4 regions of the Paenibacillus sp. USHLN196 genome follow, and region 2 is predicted to be linked to each of the others. Evidence: riboswitches for the same ligand, from Rfam matches in the RefSeq annotation. Region 2 holds a riboswitch; each other region holds the start of a gene.
The links. A riboswitch is a leader RNA that binds a small molecule or an ion and turns the genes downstream of it on or off. The one in region 2 is predicted to bind cyclic di-AMP.

Region 1 (4,053 bases), on a different contig from region 2:
TCCACCCAAGTCTGCCCTCATTATAAAGACCGAATAGAGCATTTTCCATGCAACGATCTTCCGATCCATAACGCGATTTAACTCAACTTGACCCTGTAGGTACGTCCTGGAGATATAGAGAAACTTATGATATGTGAATCGGTGTCCTACTCCCAGTTACCTGTGTTATAATCGTGGTCGAGCCCTGAGTTCCATAGTTGACCTCTGCGGTCTCAACGCCCGTCTTTATTATCTCTACCCCCTCTGAAATAAAGGTGCAAACCATCGCAAAACAAAAATTTATCCATTAATGGATAAATAAAATAAACAAAGAAAAAAGGTTCCTAGAGTGGCAATATACCATTCTAGGAACCTTCTTGTATTACATATGATGCGGTCGAGAGGACTCGAACCTCCACGGGGGGTTAGCCCACACGGACCTGAACCGTGCGCGTCTGCCAATTCCGCCACGACCGCATATTATATCTCCGTAGGCAATCTCGGCGACAAGAAATAATATATCATGCGGAATCTATCGTGTCAACAATGAAAATAATAACAATAAAGCCCGAACCAGAGGTCTATGTCTGAGTCGGGCTTTACTTATAGTTACCAGGAATTGACGCAATGAAACCTTCGACTCCTTACTATTTACAGCTTGGAAGGCCAGTTACCGTACCAAGCATAACCGCCTCTTCTTTCTTTATCAATATCACTTAGTTTGTATTTAACGACCCCGTCACGACCGATAAAGATGGGTTTATCCGTTCCCACTTCGTAGAAACGAGCCCAGATCGGTGCAGCTTTGGAATCAGCGATAATTTTGCTGTCTCCGTTTGCTCTTTCATACTTGTAACCGGTAATCTTCACTTTGTTAAACCATGCCTCAGCTCCGTTAATGGATGCCGTAATTTTAGCGTTAGCAGGTCTGGTTTTCAGGAATTTAACAATCGTTACACTCTCTCCAGCCGTCAGTGATGGTACTTCATAGATTCTTGCACTTGCCGGTTTAAGGGAACTGGAATCATGTTGTTGTCCCCATGCTGTCAGCTTACCGCCTGAAACGACCTGTGTATTCAGAATCGCATCTACACCTTTAGCAACAGAGTTCTTACTGCGATTGGCAAGGGCACTATCGATAAACGAGAAGTCACCTTTACGCGTTGCTACTTCATCCAGCATGTACATAACGTTAATCATGGCATCATCATTATAAGTGATGTGTTTGTGATATCCGGAGCTTTGGTACACTTGCGGCCATCCACCGTTCGAATACTGCATATTGATCAAAAAGTTGATTCCTTTAATTGCAGCCGCTGAGTAACGCGGATCATTCGTCTTTTTGAATTCTTTCGCCAATCTTCTAATTTCTGAGTATGTAGCCTTGTTGTCAATCGTGGACTTCGCCCATTCTCCACTGGTTTGTTTATAATCTTTTCTCCAACCTCCATCTGGCAGCTGGTTCTTCAAAACATCGGAAATACTTGCTGTTGTACCTGATGCATCGGCAGCAGATACCGTTACTACAGGGAGAACTGCCATTCCAACGGCTGAGAATACCATGGTACATGCTAGAACAAAAGTTACTATTTTTTTTGCTTTCAAAGATAACACTCTCCTATGTTTGTTTTAATAAATCTTCCACTTCTACCTTACTTAAGATACGAATCCCCAAACCTCCTTTATTTGAATTTATCGCACAATAAAATCAATTTTCATCCAATATGTGGATTGGATAAGACGATAATATGCAAAAAATAGATTTTTGTCAATATATGCAACTTAAAGAATATAATCTCTTAAATTCTACATAACGGAATAGTTCTTTTAACTCATGACAAACCTATTCATTTATCCAAAATCACCTTCAACGAATCAATAATGACGTTTTTGTCATGAATGATACCCAAACTTGATGCCCTCTTTCATATAAAAACCGTAATTCCGATAACATTGGGGTACTACGAAGGGTTTTAAATGGGTTTGACAATTACGCATTTATGCAATATAGTTTCAAATAGTTACAAAAACTTAATTATTCATTGCCGAGTTTCATGTTTGAAAACGGGGGAACCAATTTGGGTGAATTATTCTTATACATAGGAAATATAGGGAACCTTCTACCGAACCCTTAGCTAACTCCGTAGGCATCGAAGGGAGAACATTGATTTTGAAAAAACTGATTATCTCCATTTTTGGAGCAGCCGTACTATTTACATCCGGGGCAACAAGCACAGAGGCAAGCAGTATTAACTCCGTAGTGAACAACATGACAGGTATACCTTACAAGTGGGGTGGCACGACGCTGGCCGGCTTCGACTGTTCCGGGTTTATGAGATATCTTTTCAACAAATACAGCATTGAATTGCCACGTACTTCGCAGCAGCAAGCCAAAGCAGGTACTCCGGTATCCAAAAGTAACATTCGCACAGGTGATCTGGTATTCTTCAATACGATGGGCAAAGGCATTTCACATACAGGTGTATATATCGGCGGAGGCCAATTCGCTCATGCTTCCAGCAGTAAAGGGGTAAGCATCACCAAGTTGTCCAATCCATATTTCAATGATCGTTACGTAACAGCACGTCGGGTAACTGGACAGTTTATGTACGATAAGATGTTAGGGAAAATATAGGTATGATATAGAAAGAGGAGGCTCCGGATCACCCGGAACCTCCTCTTTTGTTTAGCTAGTCATGTATGGACCTATCCTTGTACTACCTTACCTGTATTTAATGTAAAGCCTTTTGTACTCTCATCGCACCCTGAGACAGAGCATGTCCGCCTCCAACAGCTCCAGCCACTGCAACGGTCTCCATAATCTCCTGATCTGTAGCACCTTTGGCACGAGCTTCTTCTACATGGTAGAAGGTACATACCTCATTGTTAGCGAATAGTCCAATCCCGAGCGCAATCAGCTGTTTTGTCTTCGCATCAATCACACCTGGCTGAAAACATTCTCCGGTAAACTCATGATACGACTTCACCACACCTGGCAGCACATCGCTTAATGCTCCAATCTGATCCTTGTAGGCATGAACTTTATCATTCATCAATGTCATTTGCAGCACACCCTCTCGGCTATAGTTACAGATCATCCTCACTGTACCTATCTTCTCACCCGAGTGAGTCATTTATGCCAAGAAATCATGGTAATTGCAAACAATTAAACGTTCATGTTCTAGCGTTACTCACTAAGTAAACTTTGGCGCGGCTCGCTGAACAACTGATATCGGTAATTACGATCCAGCTTAACGACACGTCGATTCTGACGACGGATAAGTACCTGCTCGCCATCCCAGGCAACTACAATTCCTGTGACATCGTTAGATTCCAGCTCGTCCCTCACTACTCTTACTTTCTCACCTGACAGACGCAGAGCGTCCAGTTCTGTATCACTGATCATGTTCATGGCTCCTATAATCCAAATTTATTTACAAAAAGAGACCTAAATGAAAAGTCATTTAGGTCTCACGTGACTGTATTGGACTGTCATGTCATTCGAAATTATGTCCCGACTGAAAGTTACCGCTGCGCGTGCTCTTTGCTGTCGTTCTTCTCGAACCAAAAATCAAGCACTTTGGCGGACATCACACGTTCTTCAAGGTACTCCACTTGATGCGGTGTAAATTGTTCTTTCCAAGAGAAGGACAACTCTTCGCACAAGCCTACAATCGTCAGTAATTCTGACCAGGCAACATAGCGTTTGTACCAGAAAAATTGAGGATGTTCAATCATATAGGGATAAAGGTCATCGAATTCCGTATGTTTACAATCCAGGGCACGTTCAAAATGAACTTTCGATTCCGCCAGCTTATCAATAAAAAATTGTTCTGTTGCCGGTTGGTTCCCCATGGTGTTGCCTCCTCTCCCTAACATAACCCCATTATAAATGAAATCCGCGGTCATGCAAAGGCATAGTTCAAAAAATAGGCCCTATTCCTTTAAAATGTCACATTTCGTTATCGTCAAATTGTACCGTTCCATCGTTCAGGGAACGAATGCGTACCAAGGCTTCCACCGGAATACCCTGTTCACGAATCGTACGCGCTCCCGCCTGAAAACATTTCTCGA
Region 2 (4,053 bases):
TTTTGTGGTAATTTTTTGAACTAATCACATAACAAGGGGCAGATTTGGTTATTTTGCAATGGATTCTAATCACGAGGCCCTTTATAGACCATGCAGTGAAAAGGCTTTAAGCCGCTTGGGGTCTGTCGTTCGTATGTATCCTGGGTGACAAATCCACTCTTCAGATAGACTTGAATGGCACGGGCATTCCAAGTCAGCACTTCCAGGTCAATCTCATTCGTCGGGTTCCGGCGAATGGCTTCCTGTACAATGGCGGTGACGAAAGCTTTCCCTTGACCCTGACCGCACAGCTCTGGATGCATGCCGAGGCCAATCCGGGTTACGTCTTGAAGGGGGAAGTATTGAACAAATCCACATATGCGTTCGTTCTGATCTAGAACAATCGCATATTGTTCCTGCCGCAGCTGTGCATCCCCAAATTCCACTTCCAGTCCTTTCATCTGCTCCCAGGGGAGCCAGCTGTAAATATTGTAAGGCGGCTCGTATTGCCAACTGCAGATAAGCTCCGCATGTTCTTCTTGCATGGGTACAACATGAAACGTCACAGGGGCTTCATTCATACATCTGCACGCTCCTCTCATTCATTACCAAACCCTCAGTCCACTCTACAAAAGAGCAGTTCTTTTAGCAAGTCTGTAACTTTGGGAAAAAAATGAAACAAAAGTTCCAGTAATTTCGTTTATATTATAACGGGGTGGGTAAAAACATCATAAGGGCACGGACAAACGAACGTAAAGTTAAGCTGTTGATGTCGCAGGATATGCCTCGTGTGTTACTTGCAACGTGAACAGGGAATGAAGCACAAAAAAACCGCCGGATACATTCCTGCGGAGAATGTACCGGGCGGTTCTGTTATGCTTCTTATTTTGTTCCAGTATGGTTAATGGTTACAGCATCATGTTGCTCAGCTTGTCCCTAGTCAAGGGCCAGTGATTCATATGCGTCCGTGCTCATAATCCGTTTAGCGCCAACATAACGATTGGCCCAGTAGTTTTCACTCAATGCACTGATCGTAACACCTTTGGAAGAAGAGGAGTGTGCGAACTTTCCATCCCCCACAAAGATTCCTACATGGGATACGCCTTTACCTGTTGTATTAAAGAATACCAGATCGCCAGCTCTCATCTCCATGCGGGATACGGAATCGCCCATTTCGAATTGGGAACTGGATTGGCGTGCCAAATCAATACCCAATTTGTCAAATACATACCGTGTGAAACCGGAGCAGTCAAAGCCGTTAAGCGTTGTTCCTCCGCTTTTGTATGTAGTTCCCATTGCTGAATCAATTACTGTATCCATTTTTGAATCTGCGAATGCGCTGCCTGCACCAAGCGATAATGCGAATGTGAGGCTAAGTACAGCTGCGGTTAATTTCTTTTTGAACAAGAGATATACCCCTTCCAATGCCTGCGAGGTTAGCTTAAGGATTCGGTTGAAGGTCCCCTATGATCCCTCTGTAGCAAGATCAATTCACCCATAACTGGTTCCCCCGCTTCCCAGGTGCCAGGAATTTGGCTATGCTAGTTATGCACCTGCGAAATCAAGAAATGACGATTTAATTTTAAGTAGTTACAAATATGAATGTAAAGATTACAAAGTTGTTACTAAAAACTCACTGCGATTATTGTAACAGAGGAGTATTGATTTGGCAACGTTTAGCAACAAATTTAGCAAAAAAAACCTCGACCTTTGACGGGGAAAGGTTGAGGTTCGCCTATTTGTAAGTACATATTAGGCCATGAGTTTAACATGCGATGGTAACAATTTTTAAACTACCTGCTCTAACCTTTGGATGTTTTGGACTGCCATAAGCGAAAATGAGCGCATATTTTCCACAGGTTCATTAGACATCTGGCAAGAGGATATGTCTGTTGTAGTATAAGTCCAGTGAGTCCTGTTAGTAACCATGAGGCTGAGGTGAATGCCCCGAAGATAAGCAGATGAATACCGCCCAGTAGCAGTGCAATGCCAATCACGGTGATGAGATGACGTAGTGCAATCCAGAGCGCTTTGAGTGTGCCGTGAATGCCACCTTCTCCTTCCGGTGCAGAAATACCGAACTGCATGTAGAGCAGGATGTGATGGATAATCCAGCCATATATGATCCAGGCAGCTACATAAGGTATGGCGGGCAAGAGTAATTGAAGGGAATGAAATCCGTCCATTAGAATGGAGTACAGCTTCGGCACGAGCCAGTAGGCGGGCAGAAGTATCAATAATGTACGTATGGTGTGGAGCAACAGCATCGGTTTCCACAGATTTTTGATTCCGCGGACGAATGGAATGCGCTCTTCTGTACTATTATAGTGCTGAAGCGAGTAGAGCAGTCCTGCCTGAATGAGGGGGCTGATCAACATGCGAACCAACAGCATAGCCCCCAGGATCCACAGATAACGATGAACCTCCGGATGGGTGGACAGGTTAAGTTGGCTTTCCATTTTGAATAAAAGCGTACTTAACTCTCCGGCATCAGGGTCAGGATAGCGCAGGAGTAGTGGGACGACCGCCGATTGAACCATTCGATAAAGGAAATATCCCCATATGAGCTGATAGAGAAATAAGAGTGCTGCAATGAACATATGCTGACGGACGAGAAACCAACCTTCACGTATTTTTGCTTTCACCGTTTCCACCTCACCATGACAGACCTCCGAATATGGCTTCTATTAGTTTGGTTACACTCATGCTCCAACGGGACTTCGCCCGCTCATCCAGTCCGGATTTCAGGAAATTGTTCATGTGGCGGTTCTCCAGCACGATCGTGTATAGGGGATCGGTCATGGCCCAGGAAACAGGGGATGTGTGAGTCAATTTATAGGTGATGCGATCTTCTTTGCCCTTCCATTGCTTGGTGAGGATATGCCCGTCTTCAAAAGCAATGCGAACAGGAACAGCGTTATAATCACTCCCTTTTTTCACGATCGTCACGGATGACTCGTACAATGTTTGGCCGTCTTTTTGCACAGGTGTGACACGAATATCCTCTACAGCAAAATCAGCCATGCCGTTACCATAGATGTATTGATCAAAATAATCAGACCAGGAAGTGCGGGTTACTTGCTCTACAACTTTCTGAAAATCAGCTGATGTGGGGTGTTTGAAACGGTACTTCTTCACATAGGTAGAGAGAATACGTTCCATCGTTTTCGCCCCGACTTGATGTTCTATACCGAGCAATACAAGCTTGCCACGTGTGTAGACATTGGCGGCATACTCATTCTGAGAATCGAACTTCCAGGATTCCTGTGTTAATGATGAAGGAGACGTAATTAGGCCCGATTGTACCGGCAGGTTCGGGATCAGTCCATATTCCTGCTCCATCAATTTGTCTTCCGCATAAGAGGTGAACCCTTCATCCAGCCAAGCTTCTTCGAATTCATTGCTGGCAACCATGCCGTAGAAGTATTGATGGCCAATCTCGTGAACTACGGTACGTTCCAGGTCATAGCCTGGCGTGGTATCATCCGCGCCAAAGGCTGTGATTAGCGTGGGATATTCCATCCCTCCGGCACCGTTCCCCGTTTTGGGTGGAACAACGATGGATAAGGTCGCGTAAGGATATGGACCAAACCATTTGCTATAATTGGCTAGTGCGGCCTTCGCGGCATGGAAATATCGTTCTTTCAGATCCTGATGAGCAGGGTCCAGGTACAGCTTGATTCGTACACCAGGAACATTGGGTGCAGAGAAGGGTTCCTCGGCATAGACAAAATCGGGTGAGGCTGCCCAGGCGAAATCATGCACATCATCGGCATAGAATTGATAGACTTTCTCTCCATTCTTCACCACAGCTTGCTGCGTTGGAAATCCCGTAGCAGCCACTTTGTATGTTTCAGGCACCCGAATACGCACACTATATATACCGAAGTCGGCGTAAAACTCCGAATTGCCGTGGTATTGGTGCAGATTCCATCCTTCCGTTGTTCGTCCACGCCTGCCCACAGGTTCATAGGCACTTAATTTGGGAAACCATTGACCGGCCATGACAAAATCATCAGCGGTTCCCATCCGTGCAAAAATCTTCGGCAGATTTACTTCGAACCGGGTGTGGAG
Region 3 (4,053 bases), on a different contig from region 2:
GGCACTTGCCGTATCCGAGCCAAATCCATTCAACGCTTTGTTGATTTCCGTTTGGGCTTTTGCTGCATTGTAGCGGGCTACCAATGTTTCACGTTTGTTCTTCATTTGAGTCAACTGCTTACGCATCTCGTCGAGCTTGCCACGCAGGTTATCTGCAGAAGCCTTGTTCTGATCATAGCTGGTTTTGTACTCAGCCATCTTCTCTTCAGCAACCTTTTTCTCTTCAAGAGCCCGGCGAGCCAGGTCCAGGTTCTGAGCACGTGCCGCCGTGTGCGCCTGTTCTTCACGTTTCTTCACAAGCGCTTCCTGCTCTTCGAACAACTGCTTGAATTTCTTCTCAATGGCGATCTGTGCGGCTACTGCTTTCTCCGCATCCTCCAGATCCTCTTGCATGTCACGGATATATTGGTCCGTCATCTTGATTGGATCTTCTGCCTTGTCAATAATGGCATTAATGTTAGACATCGTTAAATCACGCAATCGTTTGAAAATGGACATTATGGTATTCCTCCTAGTCGATATTACATCGTATATAATTATACATACGTAAGAATCTACATCTCGTTTCAATTTTAGCAAATAAAATCAAAACATGCGATTGCTCTTACGTCAGGAAGATTGTTTATCCTTATTCAGATGATCCTCCATCAACCTCTCTGCAGTCTGCACGATTTCGTCGATCTGCATCCGTGTAATGGAATCAAAATGGATACCCATAATTACCGTAACGGTTACTTTCAGCTGCAGGGCAGCTTTTCGGGCAAGCCGTTCACAGAGCTCTTGTTCCTTATGACCCGGAATATGTACCGTAGTCCCACTAACCCGCTCATGATCGACATAGAACGTGGCTACAGCGCCAATATGCGCCTTTCCTCCGGTAACGAGAAAAACCTTATCCTCTCCTGCTTCAATCACCTGTAAACGTATCGATTTCAAATCATATGTACTCATAGCCATCCACCTATCCTTCTCTATATGTTATATATGGAGGAATTATGGCTTTCATGAGCTACATCGGCAATGAAAATTCTCACACTACGCATAACTTATGGATACCCCGGGCATACCAAAGAGAACGTCATTTTGGAAAAGGAGGCCGTTATTATGCGCGTACGCCTCATTATGCTGATGGTTATCGTTATTTTTCTCGGAGGGTATCATGCTCCAGTTGTTTCATCGCGGGATGCTTCAAGCCCGCCAAGTGAGTCGGTATCAGGTTCAGATTCCGCGGAACAAGAACAACTGACATTGGGACAATTACGTCAAAAATATGCCGATACGTTCAAAACCAATGGTCCTTCAACCAAACAGGTTGCACTGACTTTTGATGATGTGCCCGATCCACGATTTACTCCGCAGGTGCTGGATGTATTGAAAAAATACAAAGTCAGAGCTACCTTCTTCATCGTGGGTAGTCGTGCTGAGAAACATCCGGATCTGGTAAAACGCATGGTTAAGGAAGGACATATCGTTGGCAATCACAGCTATAATCATCCGGAATTCGGTAAGCTGTCGATGAATGCCTTTCGCAAACAAATTTTACATACCGGCGATATTATTCACCACCTCACGGGATATACCCCCAAAATGATACGGCCACCTTATGGTGACATTAATGAGGAACAGCTGAAATGGGCTGCCAGACAGCATTATAGCATTGTGAACTGGAATGTGGATTCGTTGGACTGGAAAGGCCTCTCCAAGGAAAAGGTGAAAGATAATATCCTATCTGCCGTGAAACCTGGTTCCATCGTTCTGCAGCATGCAGGAGGCGGTGTGGGCTCTAACCTGAACGGCACGATTGAGGCTCTGCCCGAAGTCATTGAGGAACTGCGTCACCGCGGATATGAACTGGTCACGTTGGACGAAATGTTGGGATTGCCTAAGGCCAAAGATTAGAATGTCCATGATCCGTGTCAAGAAATGATTACGAATGTTAAAAGGGTGCCTGTTCAATCGCAAGTTAGCGACTGCCAGACACCCTGTTTGAATTCATTAGATGTAATTACTTGCTACTTCAGAATGTACAGCTCGATATCCTGAAAACCAAATGTGCTTACGGACTGCTTGCTACCCGGAATGAAGATATCAATTCGGTGACCCTTGATTGCTCCACCCACATCACGTGCTGTGGCTACAAAAGCCTGTTTGGGCAATCCTGGATGGCTGTGACCTGTGACCAATACTTTGGTTCCGAGCGGAATCACACTTGGATCAACTGCAATCGTACCCAGTTCAAGATCATTGCCGAAGTAATCCACAGGACCCCATCCTCCATTTTCGGACGGATCTGCAGAGTATGCCGTTGCTTTCACATTCACTGCTTTACTGTAATCAAACGTTTTGCCCCAGGCTTGAACCACTTTGTTATCTGCGTTAACGTCCAAGCTTGCTGTGGTAACCGTCTTCGCTTGAGCCTTGCTTTCCGTAGCGGCAGCAGCAACTTTGTTTGCTTTGCCGGGGATTGTAATTTTCAAACCACCATAAATGTTGTAAGGCGAAATGTCGTTATTTGCTTTAACCAACGTGTTAAGTGCTACTCCATATTGTTTCGATAAGGTGTAGAAGGTATCCCCCTCTTTGGCCACATGAACTGAATCTGCGTGAGCCGGAACGGCTTGAATAAGCATTGCTGTTGTCAATAATGCTACTGCTGTTTTGGCTATACGTTTCTTGTTAATCATGGTCTTCCTCCCTCATTGTGCCTGCGAAGTTAGTTGTCGGATTCGGATGAGGAGCCCACCCTATAGGTTCTTCGTTACATTTGGAATCATTATGTACCCCTAATTCACCCCAAGCAGTGTGCCGTATATCTTCCCCCTGCACGATCTGCATTGTTACATCCCCCGCACTCCCTGTCCGGAAGTTTCGGCAGAGTTCAATATATCACAATTTTGTAACCTGAACTTGTAGTAATTCTTACCAAATAATTTTCTGCACGTCATCATCTGTAAGAATACTGGATAATTTCGAGATGTTGGATACACCGATTCATAATATTAGGTAACAGAAAAGTTACTTTTCGATTTCATTAGTGGATATTACGCATAAAAAAATAGCGCTACCGACATAAAGTCAGTAACGCTATTTGATTCATGAATTTAGAGTACCTTAGCAAGAAAATCACGTGTTCGTGGATTTTTGGGTGCTCCGAACACCTCATCTGGTGTTCCTTCTTCCACAATAACCCCGCCATCCATGAACAGGATCCGGTCTCCCACTTCACGTGCAAAACCCATTTCATGCGTCACGATGACCATGGTCATCCCGCCTTCTGCAAGGCGTTTCATGACATCCAGCACTTCACCAACCATCTCGGGGTCCAGTGCCGAAGTAGGCTCGTCAAACAGCATGACATGCGGTTGCATGGCCAATGCTCTTGCAATGGCGATCCGCTGCTTCTGTCCACCGGACAGCTGATTCGGGAATGTATCTTTCTTATCGTACAAGCCCACAGTGTTAAGCAGATCAGCAGCAATTTTCTCTGCTTCCTGCGTGGATTGCTTCTTCACTTTGATTGGGGCAATTGTAATGTTTTGCTGCACCGTTTTGTGTGGGAACAGGTTAAAATGCTGGAACACCATCCCCATTTTTTCACGAGTCGCGTTAATGTTGTGCTTGGGGTCCGTTATTGAAACACCTTCAAAATCGATTTCACCTGATGTAGGTTGTTCCAAGAGGTTCAGGCAACGTAAGAATGTACTTTTACCTGAACCGGAAGGACCGATGACCACGACAACCTCGCCTTTGCCAATGGTCACGTTAATGCCCTTAAGCACATCGTTATTTCCATAAGATTTGTGTAATTGTCTAACGTCTATCACTTGCACTCAACTTCCTTTCCAGTCGTCCCAGCAGCTTGGACAAAATGAACGTCAATACAAAGTAAATGGCTGCCGCAATAACAAACGGACTCATTCCTTGGTACGTAATGTTTTTGACAACACTTGCCTGATACATAATGTCCACCATACCGATAACAGAGATAATGGAGGATTCCTTGATGATCGTTATGAATTCATTACCAATTGCCGGCAATACGGCCTTGAAAGC
Region 4 (4,053 bases), on a different contig from region 2:
AGGCGTTCTCCACCCCGATGTCTCCTTTGCGCGTCGCATCGGCCTCCGGAATGAAGGCATGCTTGCAGCCTGGAACTTTATTCGCAATAATTTTACGAATGCGCTCGCCGGCATGATCTGGATCTGTGAGTACAATGACTCCCCGTCTCTCCTGAGCAAGTGCAATCCGTTTCAGAATGCGTTGGTTGATGGCTGATCCGCCTGTTTCTATCGTATCGGCTTCCACAGCCCGGCGAATGGCTACCGTGTCGTCGCGGCCTTCCACCACAATCACTTCTTTTATCATGTTCCATTTCTTCCTTTCTAACGCAAAAAGAAGAGGAATATCCTCTTCTCTGCCAAACGGCGGGGGAGACTGAATTCAGACCCCTCCGCCGCATATTCCGCATGAATCATTCATGCAACTATTTTATAGCATTCCCATTTCAAAGTAAAACGATTTTAGTTCGCTTCCGGCTTCACCGGGCCGATCACGTAGACCGTCTTGCCTTTCTTACGTCCAAAATTCAGGGCATGCTTCACACTGTCATAATATACATCAATTTTGTTGCCTTTAATGGCACCGCCTGTATCTTCCGCACGACGGAAGCCCAGACCCTCGATATATACCCACCAGCCAATTGGAATGACTTTGGGATCAACCGCAATGGTGCGCCCTTCCGTTACACGAGTACCGGAAGCTGTTTTGGTGCCAATGCCAGGCTCTTCGGAAGAGTAGGCAGTCATGGATACGTTCTTCAGTACTTTGGAGTATTTAAAAGAAGTTCCGGATACGGTAATTACTTTGCTGCCCGAGGCAGATGTTTTCTTCGAGTTCGTTGTTGTAGCCTTTTTGGTTGTAGAAGTTTGAGCCGATACTGTCTGAATCTGAGGTTCTTTCACGACCGGTTTCGCTTTGGTGCCGACAGCAATCACTTTATCTACACGATTATTCGCGACCGATTTGCCAACCATTTTTTTGGAGACCAATTCTCCATCCTGGAATACCTTTTCAATATGCTGTACAAGTTTGCCTTCTTTGCCGTTCACAACGACACGGTTATCCCCTTTGTACAAGCTAGGGTCAGCCGTTTTAATTACTTTGTAAGCAATCGGTTGCTCTACTTCCACTGTACGCTTTGTTACACGCACTACACGGATCTTCATATCCGCTTTGATAGCAGTTCCAAGCGCCGGATATACTTTATCATTATTTTCAACTTGAATACCTGACTTTTGAATTGCATCTTCTACCGATGAATCGGTTGTATACAGAGTCTTGGTGTCTCCGTCTGCCGTAATGTTGACTGGAACGGCCCGCTCAATAACGATTCGGTCTCCATCTGTAATTGCTCCATTGAGCGGAATGGATACCTGATCGTGAGGGCTGACTGTGATTGACTGCTCCTCCAGCATTTCCTGAAGCATTCCTGTACGAGTCTCTACCACCTGAGCTTTGCCATCAATAACCAGTGAAATTTGTTTCCCGGCCTGACCGTAAACGACTAACAAGATCATGATTGTAAGCGCAATTGAGAAAATCGCGATCAATGCCATTTGACGCATGTTCTCATGCTTCCACCGCAACGCGAAAGACTTACTGGATGATCGTGACTCATGGGTCTCTTCTGGTTGGAATGTGCCCACTTCTCCGTCCTCCTTCATAGCCTCGCCGTCTAAAGTAATGCATGATGTCTTTGACGTGACTATACCAATTTTTCTACAGAACACAGATCGGACCATATGACCGGTTCTGCACCATGAATCAATCTTCGCAACATGATGTCATCCTCCTGAATACCTACCGTATGATGACAACCTTTCTTTTATTCAAAAACAAAAAAAGCCAAAGAAAGAGTGTAAGAGGAACTCTTTCGTGGCTTCCGAATGATTTTGAATATCGGAAATTCATGCACGAGGTTGCCTCTCTTTTTCCGCTTGCGAGGTTAGCTGTCGGGTTCGGGCGAAAGAGAGCCGCCCTATCTTGGGTCATCCGCTCATGGCGGACGCCCTTGAATTCACCCCGAGACCCAAAGAAGAAATCAAATATGGCTTCGCAATTCCTTTCGCTGCTTTTGGGTCAGCGAATGATGCGCAGCAGCTAAATACACCGCTGTTTAAGCCTTATTGGTTCCCCCGCTCTCCGTTAACGGAGACTCAGCGAGACTGATTCATGAAAGTAATGTTGTTTCATCGGAAAGTGTCCCTTTGTTCATCCCCCGAACATCTGTCCAATTTTCCGCACAACAATTCACTGAAAAGATGATATCCTGTTTTGATGCATGTTGTAAAGCGTTGATCAAGTACGTTTTTCTGAATATTTGGTTAAAATATTGTAATATTCTTGATTTATTTGGATCAAAGAGCAAATTACCTCCGCTTACCTGCCTTTTTCACCTGATTTACTCAATTTTTTAACGAATCCCAAATCGTTCCATGGCATTTCTGGTCGTTATTGCAGCAATTTCCTCTACCGAAATGCCTTTAATTTCCGCTGCTGCCTCTGCAACCAGACGTACATGCGCTGTTTCATTTCGTTTCCCACGATACGGATGAGGTGTCAGATATGGAGCATCTGTTTCAATGAAAAACCGGTCCATCGGAACCTTCGCCAGCACCTCTTTGGGCTGTTTTGCATTTTTGAATGTGATCGGGCCTCCAAAGGACAGGTGGAAGCCCATATCGAGACAACTTTTCGCGGTTTCCCAGCTGCCTGAGAAGGAGTGCATAACACCACCAACCTCGCTAGCTTTCTCTTCGCGCAAAATTCTTATAATATCTTCGTGCGCATCTCGATTATGGATGACAATGGGCATGTTCACTTCACGAGCCAATGCAATTTGTTGTCGTAATACGCGATGCTGCACTTCCTTTGGTGAAGTATCCCAGTGATAATCCAACCCAATCTCACCAATCGCAACCACTTTTTCATGCTTGCATAAAGATGCAATCCATTCCAGATCGCCCTCCTGCATTGTGATCGCATCTACGGGATGCCACCCTACAGCTGCATATATAAAATCATATGTTTCAGCAAGTTTCATGGTGGTCGGGATCGTCTCACGGTTAAAGCCAATGTTGATCATGCGACCAACTCCGGCATCCACAGCACGCTGAATCATGTCCTCGCGGTCCTCGTCGAATTGTGGTGCATCCAGATGTGTATGTGTGTCGAAAAGCATCATGGTTGTATCTCCCTTCATGTCGAACTAACGACTATCTTTGTTTAAAAATTCAATGTGTAAAATTCAATATATCATTGCTTCATAGATAAAACATTTTGGAGAATCTGTATATTGCCATCATTACATTCATTGCATCGCAACTACAATATATAGAAGATGTATAGATATTCTCATCTACATATGGCTGATTGAGATGATTCCACTTGCTTGCATTTACAAAATTATGTCGATCTACATATACTGCCCATTAAAGCAGATTACTGTATCATGAAAAATAGCTCTTTTAGAAAGTCTTTTGAACACAAAGTTTTCACCAAGTTGTACCCTCATCATTACAAGAAATAGGAGCGTATATGGGACGGTAATTCATGAATAATCGCATCCACCTTGTTTTGCGGGTAATACAAATGATGTTTGCCCCGATGCAGCCCACTAATGGACCGGACAATGTCGGATACTTCTGACAACTCATGTAACTTGTCCTGTCGATCGAGCAGAAGAATCTGCTTATCTGTGGATTCATCCGGACGAAACACATCATACGGATTATCCGACGGAAAATCAATTTCAAGATCATATTCGGGATTGAGACCTGCCTGGATAAAAGCTTCCCGAATCTCTTCCATCATTGTCAAGTCGGTCTGTTCAAGCTCTACATACTTATATAACTTGCGATCCATGAAACGTTCGCATAACTCACTCAGAACAGCATCGTCCTCCTTGCGCCACTGCGCAAATGCCGTCTGAATCAGGGCTTCGTCCAACTGCAAATATTCATCTACCGATAGTTCTCCTTCAAATAATTGAGGAAGTGGATCGATCAAGAAGCGGAATTGGAAACCTTCTTCTATGAGTGCTTTCGCTCGCTTGAATATTTGCCGCAATATGA

Region 1: another riboswitch for cyclic di-AMP. It lies ahead of WFI24_RS12230 (C40 family peptidase); the one in region 2 lies ahead of WFI24_RS33360 (C40 family peptidase).
Region 3: another riboswitch for cyclic di-AMP. It lies ahead of WFI24_RS02885 (3D domain-containing protein); the one in region 2 lies ahead of WFI24_RS33360 (C40 family peptidase).
Region 4: another riboswitch for cyclic di-AMP. It lies ahead of WFI24_RS32110 (3D domain-containing protein); the one in region 2 lies ahead of WFI24_RS33360 (C40 family peptidase).

Annotation. Positions count from the first base shown of each region.
Region 1 covers NZ_JBBCYH010000004.1:493,162-497,214, reverse strand. The annotation lists tRNA gene WFI24_RS12240 (tRNA-Leu) at 372-456, opposite strand; gene pelA (pectate lyase) at 631-1,593, opposite strand; cyclic di-AMP (ydaO/yuaA leader) riboswitch at 2,013-2,144, shown strand; gene WFI24_RS12230 (C40 family peptidase) at 2,150-2,614, shown strand; gene WFI24_RS12225 (carboxymuconolactone decarboxylase family protein) at 2,712-3,041, opposite strand; gene WFI24_RS12220 (hypothetical protein) at 3,167-3,385, opposite strand; gene WFI24_RS12215 (hypothetical protein) at 3,505-3,834, opposite strand; gene WFI24_RS12210 (xanthine phosphoribosyltransferase) at 3,932-4,053, opposite strand, start outside.
Region 2 covers NZ_JBBCYH010000028.1:27,650-31,702, reverse strand. The annotation lists gene WFI24_RS33365 (GNAT family N-acetyltransferase) at 66-560, opposite strand; gene WFI24_RS33360 (C40 family peptidase) at 916-1,386, opposite strand; cyclic di-AMP (ydaO/yuaA leader) riboswitch at 1,390-1,527, opposite strand; gene WFI24_RS33355 (hypothetical protein) at 1,782-2,624, opposite strand; gene WFI24_RS33350 (M1 family metallopeptidase) at 2,635-4,053, opposite strand, start outside.
Region 3 covers NZ_JBBCYH010000001.1:667,538-671,590, forward strand. The annotation lists gene WFI24_RS02870 (PspA/IM30 family protein) at 1-498, opposite strand, end outside; gene WFI24_RS02875 (prenylated flavin chaperone LpdD) at 610-951, opposite strand; gene WFI24_RS02880 (polysaccharide deacetylase family protein) at 1,105-1,899, shown strand; gene WFI24_RS02885 (3D domain-containing protein) at 2,013-2,684, opposite strand; cyclic di-AMP (ydaO/yuaA leader) riboswitch at 2,687-2,884, opposite strand; gene WFI24_RS02890 (amino acid ABC transporter ATP-binding protein) at 3,102-3,824, opposite strand; gene WFI24_RS02895 (ABC transporter substrate-binding protein/permease) at 3,811-4,053, opposite strand, start outside.
Region 4 covers NZ_JBBCYH010000024.1:50,655-54,707, forward strand. The annotation lists gene rnmV (ribonuclease M5) at 1-286, opposite strand, end outside; gene WFI24_RS32110 (3D domain-containing protein) at 442-1,626, opposite strand; cyclic di-AMP (ydaO/yuaA leader) riboswitch at 1,899-2,152, opposite strand; gene WFI24_RS32115 (TatD family hydrolase) at 2,394-3,164, opposite strand; gene WFI24_RS32120 (HD domain-containing protein) at 3,497-4,053, opposite strand, start outside.